One region of the Mycobacterium sp. JS623 genome, then DNA from elsewhere that is predicted to be linked to it. Evidence: predicted binding sites of a transcription regulator. Region 1 holds the regulator's gene; the other holds the start of a gene.

Region 1 (7,885 bases):
GTGGTCGACGGCACGACGATGTCGGCGTGCTTGGCCATTGCGGTCCAGTACGGGTCGTGCACGACGATCGTGTCGACGCGGCCGAGGGCGCGCCGCAACCGCGGAATGTTCTGGTGATGGTGAAACGGGTTGCCGCCGGCCCAGTACACCAACTTGATATCCGGGTAGGTCAACTGCTGGCCGTTGTAGTCGAACGGTTCGCCGGGGCGCAACAGCATGTCGCTGATGGCTGCCACAGGAATGAACGTCTGCACCGGATTGGGGCCCTGCGGCAACCTTGGCAACCCGAAGCGCAGCGGTGGCAGTCCCGGTTCGTTCATCGAACCGTAGCCGTGTCCGAAACCGCCTCCGGGAAGGCCGATCTGGCCCAGCATCGCCGCGAGCGTGAGCCCCATCCACGGCGCCTGCTCGCCGTGCCGGATGCGCTGTAGCGACCAGCTGACGGTCACAAGTGTGCGCTGTGCCGCCATCCGTCGCGCCAGTGCGGACAGCTCACCGGCGGGCAGCCCGCAGATCCGCGACGCCCACTCGGGGGACTTCGGCACGCCGTCGTCGATACCGAGCAGATACCGCTCGAAGCGGTCGTAGCCGGTGCAGTAGGTGTTCAGAAAATCCCGATCGGCCAGCGATTCGCGTGCCAACACGTAGGCCAGCGCCAGCATGATCGCGACGTCGGTACCCGGCACCGGCGCATGCCATTCGCAGTCGCCGTCGACGTCGTCGCGCAGGGGCGAGAATGACACGATGCGACCGCCGCGGTCGCGGAACCGGCGCAGTGCGTCGCGGGCCGGGTGGCCTGTGGTGCCGCCGTGGTTGGTTCCCGTGTTCTTCAGCGCCAAGCCGCCGAAACAGACCAGCAGATCGGTGTGCTCGACGATGACGTTCCACGACGTAGACCGTTTGAACAGGTCACCGTGCGTACCGACTACCCGGGGCATGATGACGCCGGTGGCGCCGAGGCTGTATGAGTGCCGCGAAAAGGTATATCCGCCAAGGAGTTTGAGGAACCGGTGGACTTGGCTCTGGGCGTGGTGGAACCGGCCGGCGCTGGCCCAGCCGTACGAGCCGCCGTAGATCGCTTCGTTCCCGTGTGTTTGGATGACGCGCCGCAGCTCTCCTGCAAGCAGGTCGGTGAGCTCGTCCCACGAGACGGCGACGAACTCGTCGGCGCCTCTGCGGGTGGTGGGGCCGGGCCCGTCACGCAACCAGCCGCGGCGAACCGCAGGGGTTGCGACGCGCGCGGGGTGCCGGATCGAAGCGGGCAGGTTGCCCAGTAGCGGTGACGGGTCGGTGTCGCCGGCCAATGGCGTCACAGACGCGATATCGCCGGATTCGACCTCCACCGAGAACCCGCCCCAATGCGTCAGGCTCGTCGGGGGGCGGGTCACGTATCGGATTCTAGGGCCGGACGGTGACGTTCTCTGGACTCGAGAACGCCCCCCGCTGGGGCCCAGTGTGCTTCGCCGCCCGTCGACCAACCATCCGGTTGGATGGGGTACCTTTGGCGGTAACAGCCCGTACCAACTCATGGAGGTCCCATGGGCAGCGTCGTCAAATACGACCGCACCCTCTTCGAGCCCGAGCACGACCTGTTCCGCGTGTCCTATCGCGCGTTCCTCGACCGGCACGTCGCGCCGTACCACGAGCAGTGGGAGCAGGAGAAGATCGTCGACCGCGGCGTCTGGCTGGAAGCCGGTAAGCAGGGCTTTCTCGGCATGGCGGTGCCCGAGGAGTACGGCGGCGGGGGCAACCCGGACTTCCGCTACAACGTGATCGTCACCGAGGAGACCACTGCCGGGCGATACAGCGGCATCGGCTTCAGCCTGCACAACGACGTGGTTGCGCCGTACCTGCTGCGGCTGGCCACCGACGAGCAGAAGGCGCGGTGGCTGCCGCAGTTCTGCACCGGTGAAATCATCACCGCGATCGCAATGACCGAGCCCGGAACTGGAAGTGACCTGCAGGGGATCAAGACCCGGGCCGTCAAAGACGGCGACCACTACATCCTCAATGGCGCGAAGACATTCATCACCAACGGCATCAACGCCGACCTCGTGATCGTTGTCGCGTGCACCGACCCGGACAAGGGCGCGATGGGTTTCTCGCTACTCGTCGTCGAGCGCGACATGGCGGGGTTCGAACGCGGCCGCAAACTCGACAAGATCGGTCTGGACGCGCAGGACACCGCGGAGCTTTCGTTCACCGACGTGAAGGTGCCCGCCGAAAACCTGCTCGGCGAGGAGGGTCAGGGTTTCATCTACCTGATGCAGAACCTGCCCCAGGAGCGGATCGGTATCGCGGTGATGGCGGCCACGGCGATGGAGGCAGTGCTCGAGGACACGCTGCAATACACCAAGGAGCGCAAGGCTTTTGGCCGTCCGATCGGCAGCCAGCAGAACAGCCGGTTCGTGTTGGCCGAGCTAGCGACCGAAGCCACGGTGGTGCGCATGATGGTTGACGAGTTCATCAAGTTGCACCTCGAGGAGAAGCTGACCGCCGAGCAGGCCGCAATGGCCAAGTGGTACTCCACCGAAAAGCAGGTCTATCTGATCGACCGTTGTCTGCAACTGCACGGCGGCTACGGCTACATGCGCGAATATCCAGTGGCCAGGGCCTATCTCGACTCCCGTGTGCAGACCATCTACGGCGGGACGACCGAGATCATGAAGGAGATCATCGGCCGCAGCATGGGTGTCTAGCCACCGCTGAGCGGCACGCCGGGCGCCGGGTTGCGCTGTTTCGCCACGCGCGCTTGGTTATCGTCGTCTGACATGGTCACGGAGGCGAGGATTAACGTGACCTGTCGGATGACGAAACGGGGCATGGTGGGCAGGGGCCTGATCGCGCGGACGACCATCGGCCTGTTGAGCGCTGCGGCGTTGCTGTGGCTCGCGCCCGCGGCCCTGGCTACGCCCCAGGACGACGCCGACGCGGCGATCACCGCGGCCTGGCAAGCCGCAGGGGGCGATACGGGCCCGCTCGGACCCAAGGATGGCGGCGTCTATCCGGCCGGCGACGGCTTCGGTCAGAACTTTCCCGGCGGCAAGATCTTCTTCACGCCGGCCACCGGTGCTCACGCCATGATGGGCGCGATTCTCGACAAGTACATGTCGCTCGGCGGCCCGGCGGACGGCGACCTTGGCTTCCCGACCATCGACGAAGGCGCAGGCAAGGCTCCCGACAGCCGAAACACCACGTTCAGCGCCCCCGACAACCCCGTCATCTTTTGGACGCCCGACACCGGCGCGCGGGTCGTTCGCGGTCCAATCAACGCCGCGTGGGACAAGTTGGGCGGATCAGCGGGCGCGCTCGGTGTGCCCAGCGACGACGAGACGTATCACGGCAACCTCATCACGCAGAAGTTCACCGGCGGTGAGGTGTCCTACGACAGGAAGTCCAAGGACTTCACGACGGTTCCGCCCGAGCTCGCCGGCGAGCTGACCGGGCTGCAATATTCGGAGGACCCGACATCGGCGATCAATACGGCCCGGCGCGCCGCCGGCGGACCCCTGGGCCCGCTGGGCGCTGCGCAAGGCGAGCCGTACAAGATCGGCACAGACGGCCTCGGCCAGAATTTCGCCGGCGGCAAGATCTTCTTCAGCCCCGCGACGGGAGCCAACGTCGTCACGGGACAGGTACTGGCGAAGTACGAAAGCGTCGGCGGGCCGCAGGGCGACCTGGGCCTACCGGCGTCCAGTGAGGGCGACGGCGGCCTGCCCAACAGCCGGATCACCACCTTCTCCGGCAAGGACCACCCGGTCATCTTCTGGACCCCCGATTACGGGGCCGTCATCGTGCGCGGCGCCATGAACGCCGCGTGGGACAAGCTGGGCGGCGCGGCGGGTTCGCTTGGCGCACCGATGGCCGACCAGACCGAGAACGGCGACGTGATCACGCAACGGTTCAGTGGCGGCGTGGTTTCGTGGGACCGGTCCAAGAACTCCTTCAGCACCGAGCCTGCGAATCTGGCCTCGCAGCTCGCCGGCTTGCAAGTGCCTGGGCAGGACGTGCCCAAGGCACCCGCCAGCCCGCAGGCCTCAGATACCAACGGCAAGAAGTGGTTTGCGTGGAGCTGGTGGTGGCTGCTTGCCATCATTCCGGTGGTGGTGTTGGCCGGGCTGGTAGCGGTGGCGGCAATACGCAACCGCCGAGGCCACGATGAGGGCGACATCTTCGATGACGGCGATGACGAATTCGGGTCGTCGTATCCCGGCGATCAATCGGCCGAGCAGTTCAGCGGTCGTTATGCGCACCAGGGGCTGGGCTCGCCACCGACGATGTCCGGTGACGAGCAGCATCACCAATCGCCGAGGAACGTATGGGGCGCGCCGCCCGAACCTCCCGAAGGCGCCGACGAGGATGACGACGATGACACCGCGCGCGAACGGGTAGCCACACCGGAAGCTGTTGCGCACCAAGACAATGACGAAGATCCCGACAAGGTCGACACGACGCCGACGCTGCTGCCGACCGGCATCGAACGCGATCCGTTGACCGACACAGGGCGCCACGCGCGGATCGAGATCGGCGAACCCGCGCCCAACGGCACGGCACTGCATCTGCCGCTCGACGATCCCAATGAGGCGCCCGCGGGCTACCCGATCAAGGCGGACACCAAGTCTGGGCTGTACTGGGCGCCAGGCACCACCCTCTACGACGACGCACGCGCCGAAATCTGGTTCGCCAGTGAGGAACTCGCTCGGACGAACGGATTCCTGCGAGCCAATTAGATCTTGCGGATCACGGTGACGACTTTGCCGAGCACAGCGGCGTCGTTGCCGGGGATGGGATCGAACGCCGGGTTGTGCGGCATGAGCCACACCTGACCGCGGGTGCGCTTGAACGTCTTGACCGTCGCTTCGCCGTCGATCATCGCCGCGACGATGTCCCCGTTGTCGGCCACGTTCTGCTGACGTACGACGACCCAGTCGCCGTCGCAGATGGCCGCATCGACCATCGAGTCGCCGACGACCTTGAGCAGGAACAGCGAACCCTCACCGACCAGTTCGCGGGGCAACGGGAAGACATCCTCGACCGCTTCTTCGGCCAGGATCGGCCCGCCCGCGGCGATACGGCCGAGCACGGGAACGAACGTGGGCTCCGGTAGCGCGTCGGAGCCCGCAACGTCGGTGGCGACGATCGACGTGAGGCCGTCGTCGGCACCGCGGACATCGACTGCGCGCGGGCGGTTGGGATCGCGCCGCAGGTAGCCCTTGCGCTCCAGGGTGCGTAGCTGATGGGCCACCGACGAAGTCGACGTCAGCCCGACCGCATCGCCGATCTCCCTGATGCTCGGCGGGTAGCCGCGACTGGTCACAGAGGCGCGGATGACATCGAGGATGGTGCGTTGACGCTCGGTTAGGGCGCTCTCGAGACCTCGGCGTCCGCCTGTGCTTTCCGTGCTGCCAGAACTGTCCGTGTCGTCGTCCTTCATGGCGCCGAATGTAGTCCGCGCTGACCCAATAATCAAACATGTGTTCGAGGCGTGTCGCATCGGAGCCGCCTGCCGGATCAGGTGGCAGAAATTTGTCGGTGGGCTGTCCTATCGTTTGGCAACAGTTCGATCACATGTTCTATAAATCGAACAAGTGAGCGATAGCATTCGAACACCAGAGCGAAAAGCCGGAACGGGAAGGCAAGCAGATGACGATCCTCGACACGCGACAGATCCAGGCGGATTCGGTGCTCAGGCCGGTGGTCAGGCCCGGTTCACGGCCGGCAGAGGCCAGGCGGCGGCCGCGGGCGAGCCGGCCCGACGCGGCGCCGATGCGGTACCGCGGTACCGGCGTGCTGATGTCGCGGGCCTCGCACCGCCGGCGCCCCATCACCCCGGCAACCACGGTGATGCTCGCCCTCATCGCGGCGGGTATCACGGTCTGGCTGGGCCTGGTCGCCCAGCTCGGTGGGGTGACCGGAGGCGATGCGCCGGTGCCCGCTCGGCTGGCCGTTGTGCAGGTCCAGACGGGGGAGACGCTGCAGCAGGTGGCGCACCGGGTGGCCCCCGACTCGCCTGTCGGCCAGGTCGTCGAGCGCATCCAGGAACTCAACCAGCTCGATTCGGTTGCGCTGCAAGCCGGTCAGACACTCATCGCTCCCATCGGCACCTGAATCCACCGTGAGCGGTGAAAGATATTGCCGCACAGCGCCTTCGGTAGCCGCTTCGGCGCTGGGTGCCCGAATCGCACCGACACTAGGCTCCGGCGGCGGCACGCAGGTACGCTCGAAGACGTTCGAGGTAGTTGTTTGTCGTCGCGGCGAAGGAGCGGAGATGCACTGTCCGTTCTGCCGTCACCCCGATTCCCGGGTGGTGGATTCCCGCGAAACCGACGAAGGCCAGGCGATCCGGCGACGCAGATCGTGTCCGGAGTGCGGTAAACGCTTCACCACTGTCGAGACCGCCGTGTTGGCGGTGGTCAAACGCAGCGGGGTCACCGAACCGTTCAGCCGCGAGAAGGTCGTCCGCGGCGTGCGACGCGCCTGCCAGGGCCGACAGGTCGACGACGACGCGTTGAACATGCTCGCCCAGCAGGTGGAAGACACGGTGCGGGCGACGGGTTCGCCTGAGGTGCCCAGCCAAGAGGTCGGGCTGGCGATCCTTGGCCCACTGCGCGAACTCGACGAGGTCGCGTATCTGCGGTTCGCCTCGGTTTATCGATCATTCCAGTCGGCCGAGGATTTCGAGCGCGAGATCGAGGCGCTGCGCGCTGCTCGTGAGGTCCCCGCGCAGAGTTGAGTCGCGGGCCGGCTCAGTCGATCTGCTTGGTTCCGTCGTTCACGACGCGACCGGCAATACGTACCCAACCCTCAGGGCTCCATTGGGTGTTGATCACCGAGCCCTTGCCCTGCACGATGGTCAGGTCGCGGCTGAGGTAGTCGGTGATCCGCACCGCCGCAGCTCCCGTCGCCTCGTCCTCGGGCACTCCGAGATTCGCGGCGAACATCCGCGATCGGATCGCACCGCGCTCGCGGTCGGTCCATGTCCACAAGTAATTCTGGATGTCGTCTGGGTAACCGTCGGGGTCGGCATCGAAGAGCTCATCGGCTGACTCGAGGTCATAGATGGCGAACTCCGGCGCCCACTCCGAGCGGGCGCTGATGGCGGTGACGTCGTCCTCGTAGGTGACCTGCACGATGCCCGCGGGCACCTGCAGGGTGTGGACCGGGACGCCGCGGTCGCGAAGCCACCACGACGCTCCGACCGTCGGATGCCCCGCAAACGGCAATTCGGTGGCAGGCGTAAAGATGCGCGCGTACGCGGTGTTGGCGCCGGACCTCGGCACATCGATGAATACCGTTTCGCTGTAACTCAATTGGGCAGCTATCCGTTGGCGCTGCCCGGGCGCTGCCTGGCTGGCGTCAACCACACCGAGGGGGTTGCCGAAGTTGCCGTCCTGGTCGGTGAAAACGCGCAACACTGTCACGTCGATGGCCATGTGGCCGATGCTACGTGGTCGCCAAATCAGGTGGCGCTGCGCTCGTCGGCGCCCATCGCGTCGAGCACTGCGACGCGGGTGTCGACGGATCCTACAATGGTGCCCTCGCCGATACCCGACCGCAGCAGGCCGCGGAGGTATTCCTGGTCGTACACCGCGGGGTCGTTCGAATCGATGAACTTCTCGACCACCTCGACGAAACGGTCGGGGTCGTCGTGGAATGGGAAATGCCCGGAGCCTTCGAAGATTTCCAACTGTGAGCCCGGCATCGCCGCGTGCGCCATCCGGGCGTGGCCCACTGGGATCACCGAGTCGCGGTTACCCCAAATCAGTTGCACCGGAACGGATTGCGTCAAATAACATCGGTCGAGCATGGTGACCACCTGGCCCCGCCAGTCGACGACGGCGCGCAGGGTGCGGGCAAACGCCGAGGAGGCGGTCGGCTCGGGCAG
Region 2 (7,885 bases), 1.2 Mb from region 1:
TTGCACGACAAGGGCCACGCCACGGGTCGCGACCCGGCCCGCAACTTGGCGGCCCACCACAAGAGCACTTACACTTTCCTGGCGGATCGGCATCCGAAGCGGTGGCAGGCGCCATTGCGGTGGACGATAAGAGCCGCGCTCGGTGCGCGTGCGGGCCTGGTGGTCCGCGATTCCCGGCGCAAGCAGAGGAAAGGACTGCGGTAGTGGTCAATCCGGCGGAGGTGGACGCGATCGTACTGGTCGGTGGGCTCGGCACCCGACTGCGGCCGTTGACGCTGTCGGCGCCCAAACCGATGCTTCCGACCGCGGGCCTGCCGTTCTTGACTCACCTGCTGTCCAGAATCGCCGACGCGGGCATCGAACACGTCGTGTTGGGCACGTCGTACAAGGCGGCCGTGTTCGAATCGGAATTCGGTGACGGATCCAAACTCGGCCTGCAGATCGAGTATGTCGTCGAAGACGAGCCGCTCGGGACGGGCGGCGGCATCGCCAACGTGGCGGGGAAGCTTCTGCACGACACCGCGCTCGTGTTCAACGGCGACGTGCTGTCGGGCGCGGATTTGCGGGCGTTGCTGGAGTCGCATGGGGACAGCGGCGCCGACGTCACGCTGCACCTGGTGCGCGTCGGTGACCCTCGCGCGTTCGGCTGCGTTCCGACCGATTCCAACGGAGTAGTGACGGCGTTCCTGGAAAAGACGCAGGATCCGCCGACCGACCAGATCAACGCAGGCTGTTATGTGTTCAAGCGCGAGGTGATCGAGCAGATTCCGAAGGGCAGGGCCCTGTCGGTGGAGCGCGAGGTGTTCCCCAGTCTGCTGTCCGACGGGCTTCGGGTGTGTGGCTACGTCGACTCGAGCTACTGGCGCGATATGGGCACGCCAGAAGACTTCGTGCGAGGTTCAGCCGACCTGGTGCGGGGCATCGCGCCATCGCCCGCGCTCGGCGGCCTGCGTGGCGAGAAACTCGTGCATGACGGCGCCGCCGTCGCGCCTGGCGCGCTGCTGATCGGCGGCACGGTTGTCGGCCGCGGCGCCGAGATCGGCGCGGGTGCCCGCTTGGATGGAGCGGTGATCTTCGACGGGGTGCGGGTTGGCGCGGGCGCAGTGATAGAGCGCTCGATAGTTGGCTTCGGCGCCCGCATCGGCCCGCGTGCGTTGATTCGCGACGGCGTAATCGGCGACGGTGCGGACGTCGGTGCGCGCTGTGAATTGCTGCGCGGGGCGCGGGTGTGGCCCGGGGTCACCATCCCGGATGGCGGCATCCGCTACTCCACCGACGTCTGAGCGATTTCGGCGCGCTAACGGCCACTCGGCGACCTTTTCCGCGCCGAAGTCGCCAGCTGGGTAAGGCCGAAGTCGCAATCCTCTGGTAACTCGTCGAGCGGCCACCAGCGCAGGTCCACCGACTCGTCGCTGATTGCGATTTCGGCGTCTGCGGGGGCATGCACGATGAACTGCATGTCGAGGTGACGCGTCGGCACTCCCAGCGAGCAGGTGACGGGATGAACGTGCAGCGCGGCCGGCTCGGGCTCGATGGTGAGGCCGTCAATGCCGGATTCCTCGGTGGCTTCGCGCAGCGCCGCCGCGACGATGTCGGTGTCGGTCTCCTCACAGTGGCCGCCGAGTTGCAGCCACCGGCCGAACCGCGGATGCAGCGTCAGCAGCGCGTGGTTTCCGGTGTGGTCGAGGACAAGTGCGGAGCCCGTGACATGGCCAGGCACACACTCGCGCAGGCAGCCGTCGGGTCGCGCGGCAAGGAACGCCAGCATCGCGTGCCGCAGTGTGTCCTGTGCGGGATCGGGCGCCTGCCAATGAGTCAGCGCGGCGACGGCCGATTCGTGCAGGCTCACTTGCGCACCAGGAGCCCGTCGGTGTCCACCGGACCGCGGGGGCCCGACGGGTCTTCCGGGTAGCCGATTGCGATGGCGCCCAACGGTTCCCAGTCGGCCGGTAGTTCGAGTTCGTCGCGTACCAGGTCGGCGGCGAAGATCGTAGAGCCGATCCAGCAGCTGCCAACACCGCGTACTGCCAGCGCCACCAGCAGCGCCTGCACGGCCGCGCCGACCGCGACCGTGAACATGGTGTGCTCGGCGGCGGTCCTACTCTCGTTGGGATAGGTGTGCGCACCGTCGGGCACCATAAATGGGATGACGAGTTCGGGTGCGTCGTAAAGGATTTGACCCCGGCCGACGCGACGCTCGACAGAGTCCGGCGGTCGGCCGTCTGACGTCAGGTCGGCGCGCCACTGATCCTTCATCCGATCCAGAAGTCGCAGTCGCCGTTGCGGGTCCTGCATCCACACGAAGCGCACCGGTCGGGTGTGGTGCGGCGCGGGCGCAGTGAGGGCCTCGGCGGCGGCTGCTTCGATGAGGTCGGGGGCAACGGGCTCCGCGCTGAAACGCCGGACCGATCGGCGCAGCAGCTGCGCCTGACTGCGGCCAAGGGCGAGCGCTTCCTCGGTTCCGAGCCAGAACAGGTCGTCTTCGCCGGGCCGCAGCAGCGTGCGCGCATTGGAACCGTTGTCGGACAACGTGAGTCCGCGCACCACCGCCACGGGGATGTCGGTCAGCTTGCCCTTGACCAGATCGGCAGCCGCGGCGATCTCGTCGGCGACAGCGATCTCGGTGACGATCAGATCATTGCCGTGCCGGTCCTGCGATCCCGCATAGCCGTGCAGCACGGTCAGGCCTGCGGCCCCGATCGCGAAGTCGGTCTGGCCGTTGCGCCAGGCCCTGCCCATGGTGTCGGTGATGACGACACCGACGGTGACGCCGAGGCGATCACGCAGCGTGGTCCGCAGCGCCGCTGCGCTGCCGTCGGGATCGGTTGGCAGCAGCGCCAACTCGCCGGAGTCAACGTTCGAGCCATCCACCCCGGCGGCGGCCTGCACCAGCCCAAGTGCGTTCTCGGTGATCAGCGTGCGGCCCTTGCGTGCGAGCACGCGCACGGCCTCGGCGTCGATCAGCTTGCGCCGCAGTGCATCCCGCTCTTCCGGATCGATCGGGGCGTCGACGACGCGGCCCTCGCACTTGGACACCACCTTGCTGGTGATGACCACTACGTCGTTGTCGCGCAGCCACGGGGCGGCTTGCGCAAGGGCGGCCGCCAAATCGTCGCCGGGGCGAAACTCCGGAAGTCCGGGCACCGGGAGCAGCTCGATCGCACCGGAGGTGCCATGGTCGCCGACATTGGGCCGAGCAGAACCGTGATCGGTCATGGCTTGACCCCGGCGAGAACGAGTCCGGCGCGCACCATGTCGGCCGTCGCCTGCGGATCGGTCATCAGCAGCGGCGCGGACCTCACCTCGACTCCCTCGATGTCGGCGAGGTCGCCTTCGTGTATCAACCAGCCGTCGAGGATGCCGACGCCGGAGCGGGGTCCGTAGTAGCCGCCGACGGCTTCGGACGTGCTGGCCACCCCGATCACCGAGAGGCATTCGTCGGCCATGCCGCGCACCGGCTTTCCGCCGATGATGGGGGAGTAGCCGATCACGCGGGCCGTGGTCGAGCGCAGTGCGCCACGGATTCCCGGGACGGCCAGGATCGCGCCGATGCTCACCACGGGATTGGAGGGCGCCAGCAGCACCACATCTGCGGTCTCGATGGCTTCCGTGACGCCGGGCCCCGCGGTGGCCTTGTCGGCGCCGACGAACGCGAAGCTGTGCGTCGGCACTTGCGCGCGGTAACGCACCCACCACTCCTCGAAGTGGATGGCCCGCTTCTCGCCATCGCCGGGATCGGTGATGACGACGTGCGTTTCGCTGCGGTCGTCACTCGCGGGCAACAACCGCGCGCCTGGCTGCCATCGGCTGCAGAGTGCCTCGGTCACTTGCGAGAGCGGATAGCCGGCGCGCAACATCTGGCTGCGGACCAAATGGGTGGCCAGGTCGCGGTCGCCCAGGCCGAACCAGTCCGGCTGTACGCCGTAGGCCGCGAGTTCCTCCTTGGCGTGCCAGGTTTCGTCGCTGCGTCCCCACCCGCGCTCGGGGTCGATGCCGCCGCCGAGGGTGTACATGCAGGTATCGAGGTCCGGGCAGATCCGCACGCCATACATCCAGGCGTCGTCGCCGATGTTGACGATCGCGGTCAGTTCGCTGTCTGACTGCCCGTCGCTGAAGCGGCCGAGACCCAACAGCCGTTGCACGCCCAACAGGAACCGAGCGCCGCCCACGCCACCGACCAGAACCGTGACCTTCACGTGACCGACACTAGGCGTTGGCGCCCAAAGCCCGTGCGCCGCGGTGGTGTGACAGACACGCCGATGTGACGACGCGCCGAATTGGTGTCACGGAATGGTATGAATTTCTGTTCCAGCGCTTGACCGCGACAGCTAACACGTGTGTAATCACACCAGTGTCATTTCCTGGTTGGACGGCCGGTTCCGGTGGCGCAGACCGAGATTCGATCACTTGTTCGAATTAGAGTGGCCGCACATTGAAATAGTGGGGCTCAAATTTTGGGGATCTACGAGACCAGGTGAGGAGGCGGAGCATGGCGTATGAGCAGGTCGATTCCAGTCACGACGATCGATTCGACAACCGGATTCTCGGCTCAGTAGGCGACACCCGTCACACCATTACCGGACCGACACCGATTGGGGTACCGGCGCGTCCTCAATTGAGTTTGGTGCCCGATTCACCCGAGAGATATGAAGTTGCTCCGGCAACTACCGAAGATGATCAATGGCAAGAGCGCGCATTGTGCGCTCAAACCGACCCCGAGGCATTTTTCCCTGAGAAGGGCGGCTCGACCCGCGAAGCCAAGCGAATCTGCCTGGGTTGCGAGGTCCGCGACCGGTGCCTGGAGTACGCGCTAGCTCACGACGAGCGCTTCGGCATCTGGGGCGGCCTGTCCGAGCGGGAGCGTCGCCGCCTCAAGCGCGGGATCATCTAAGCGGACAGATTATTCGTCGTCGATAGTCGGGTCGATGACGGAAGGTTCGACGCCCAAATACGTCGCCACCTGAGCCACCAAGAGTTCATGAAGCAGCTCGGCGAGTTCGATGGTGTCCTTAGCCCGTCGCTCAATCGGCTTGCGGAACAACACAATTCGCGCGCGCGTCGCGTTGCCACGGACATCCACCCCCGCCGGTATCAACCGGGCCAGTGCGATCGGACCGTCGGCCACCACCTCGGGCGGCCACTGCACTGACTCGGGGTCCTTCGGGGCAATCCGCGGTATCTCGTCGACCGCGACGTCCAGTCCCGTCACCCGGTCCTGCCATCGCCGTTCGATCGGTTCGTACGCCTCGAGCACCGCCATGTCGAACCGCTCGGCCCTGCTGCGCCAGCCCGGCACGCTCGGCGGAAGCAGCGGGCCACGCATCTCCCGGCCGCGGCGTGCTCCACGTAGATTCCGGTCGGCCACATCCGAAGAGTAACGGTTGGAGATCGGGGGCCCGACGGCTGCGCGTGTCCGGGGGCTGACAACGTTTTCGCACGATAACCTCTCGTTCGTGAATGTTCCCCGTCGCTGCTGCCGGCCCGGGTGTCCCCACTACGCGGTCGCGACGCTGACCTTCGTCTACTCCGATTCGACGGCCGTCGTCGGGCCGTTGGCCACGGTGTCCGAGCCGCATTCGTGGGACCTGTGCGTGGCACACGCCAGCCGCATCACCGCGCCGCGCGGCTGGGAGCTGGTTCGCCACGCGGGGCCGCTGCCGACGCACCCTGACGAGGACGATCTGGTGGCGCTGGCCGATGCGGTCCGTGAAGGGCGCGACGGCCCTCCGCCGATCAACGGCGTGGCGGCAGGGTTTTCCGATCCGGCCACCGGAGTGCACGGCGGCGCGCTGATGGCGCCCGCTGCCCGACGACCCGAGTCGAACGGCCGCAGGCGCGGCCACCTGCGGGTGTTGCCAGACCCTAGTGACTAATGCAAACGACCCTCAACGGGCCAGCACCATTATCGATGCGCCGCCGAGCAGCCGTACCCCGAAATCCTCGTTCACCGCACGGATCATCCGCCGTGGAATGTTCGTGATCTTCGTTCGAATCGAGCGGTGCGGCAGGGTTTCTGCTCCGTGGGTGTAGAACCAATCGACAACCTCGTAGCCGCAGTCGGCCAACACGGCAAGCGCGGTGTCTTTCGTGAAATAGTGCAGATGCCCGATGGACTCCCGCGCGGTTACAAACGGTTTGCCGCGCAGCACCGCCTGAGCGGACAGATCAAGCGGGATGTGGAACACCTTCCACTCCGCGCGGGATTTCATCGCTCGCAGGAAGCCCATGTAGTCATCGACGTGCTCGAATACGTCGATCGCCATCACGACATCCGGTGCCGGCCCGTCGGAAGTCAGGTAGTCCGCGTGATGGAAGGTCAACCGGTCGGCCGACTTGCGAGCCGCGATGGCATGGGCCTGCGGTGAAATGTCGTAGCCTTCCAGCCGCGCTGCAGGGAAGCTGTCCCGCAGCTGAACCAGGATCTCCCCGGAGCCGGTGCCGACTTCGACGACGTGCTTGGGCGCGACGTGATTACGGACGAGAATGTCGGCAATCCACTGCGCCTTGAACGGCGAATCTTCGGCGTGCCAATCAGGGTTGTTCGCGAGGTACTCGCCACTCTGATACGGAGACTCGGACATTCTTCGGCAATCTAGCACGCACGACGCCGAGAGGCGCGAACTACCCGACGCGGCCTGGTATGGCCGACGTGCGGCTAGGCTTGCGACCGATCATCGTCTCGCTACAGGAGTGTCGCCATGTCTCGGCCCGCCGCGGCTGTACACCGCGTCATCAAGGCGTATGACGTTCGCGGCTTGGTCGGCGAGGAAATCGATGAAGACTTCGTCGCCGACGTGGGCGGTGCGTTCGCACGGTTGGTGCGCGACCGTGCATCTCAAGTGGTGATCGGTCACGATATGCGGGCCAGCTCACCGACGCTGGCGGCCGCGTTCGCCGAAGGCGTGATGGCCCAAGGGCTCGATGTCGTGAACATCGGGCTGGCGTCGACCGACCAGCTGTACTTCGCCTCGGGGCTGCTGGATTGCCCGGGCGCGATGTTCACCGCCAGCCATAATCCCGCCGCTTACAACGGCATCAAGCTGTGTCGCGCCGGTGCGAAGCCGGTGGGCAAGGACACCGGGCTCACCCAGATCAGCGAGGACATCATCGCCGGGGTGCCGGAGTTCGACGGACCGCGCGGCACCAGTTCGCAGCGCGATGTGCTCGCCGAGTACGGCGAATTCCTAAGGTCGCTCGTCAATCTGGCGGAGCTGCGCACGCTGCGCGTCGCCGTCGACGCGGGCAACGGCATGGGCGGCCACACCACGCCGGCGGTGCTCGGCCTGATCCCGTCAATCACGCTGCTGCCGTTGTTTTTCGAATTGGACGGCACGTTCCCCAATCACGAGGCCAACCCGCTGGATCCGGCCAACCTGCTCGATCTGCAGGCGTTCGTTCTCGAGACCGGCGCCGATATCGGGTTGGCGTTCGATGGCGATGCCGACCGGTGTTTCGTGGTCGATGAAAAGGGGCATCCGGTTTCTCCGTCGGCGGTGACGGCATTGGTTGCTGCCCGGGAACTGAACAGAGAGATCGGCGCAACGGTGATCCACAACCTGATCACCTCCCGAGCGGTACCGGAACTGGTTGCCGAGCGGGGTGGCACGCCGGTGCGTTCGCGCGTCGGCCACTCCTACATCAAGGCGTTGATGGCTGACACCGGAGCCATTTTCGGTGGCGAACACTCCGCGCATTACTACTTCCGCGACTTCTGGGGCGCCGACTCCGGGATGCTGGCCGCGCTGCATGTCCTCGCCGCGCTCGGCGAGCAGAAGCGGCCGCTGTCGGATTTGATGGCGGACTACCAGCGCTACGAAGCCTCCGGCGAGATCAACTTCACCATCACCGATGCCGAAGGATGCGTCGATGCCGTGCTGAAGGCCTT

What was found. The regulator LexA, encoded in region 1, represses DNA repair genes until DNA is damaged. The targets are predictions, from matches to a motif close to CGAACANNTGTTCG.
Region 2: the regulator LexA is predicted to act here: its motif matches at 4,401-4,414, upstream of cofD (2-phospho-L-lactate transferase).

What each region holds. Positions count from the first base shown of each region.
Region 1 covers NC_019966.1:2,524,746-2,532,630, forward strand. The annotation lists gene MYCSM_RS12335 (molybdopterin guanine dinucleotide-containing S/N-oxide reductase) at 1-1,388, opposite strand, end outside; gene MYCSM_RS12340 (acyl-CoA dehydrogenase family protein) at 1,539-2,699, shown strand; gene MYCSM_RS12345 (LGFP repeat-containing protein) at 2,808-4,730, shown strand; gene lexA (transcriptional repressor LexA) at 4,727-5,434, opposite strand; gene MYCSM_RS12355 (LysM peptidoglycan-binding domain-containing protein) at 5,644-6,108, shown strand; gene nrdR (transcriptional regulator NrdR) at 6,269-6,733, shown strand; gene MYCSM_RS12365 (PhzF family phenazine biosynthesis protein) at 6,747-7,433, opposite strand; gene MYCSM_RS12370 (alpha/beta fold hydrolase) at 7,460-7,885, opposite strand, start outside.
Region 2 covers NC_019966.1:1,370,810-1,378,694, forward strand. The annotation lists gene MYCSM_RS06585 (glycosyltransferase family 2 protein) at 1-204, shown strand, start outside; gene MYCSM_RS06590 (sugar phosphate nucleotidyltransferase) at 204-1,283, shown strand; gene MYCSM_RS06595 (NUDIX hydrolase) at 1,298-1,849, opposite strand; gene MYCSM_RS06600 (coenzyme F420-0:L-glutamate ligase) at 1,846-3,216, opposite strand; gene cofD (2-phospho-L-lactate transferase) at 3,213-4,196, opposite strand; gene MYCSM_RS06610 (WhiB family transcriptional regulator) at 4,622-4,891, shown strand; gene MYCSM_RS06615 (metallopeptidase family protein) at 4,901-5,323, opposite strand; gene MYCSM_RS06620 (DUF3499 domain-containing protein) at 5,454-5,873, shown strand; gene MYCSM_RS06625 (class I SAM-dependent methyltransferase) at 5,886-6,581, opposite strand; gene MYCSM_RS06630 (phosphomannomutase/phosphoglucomutase) at 6,699-7,885, shown strand, end outside.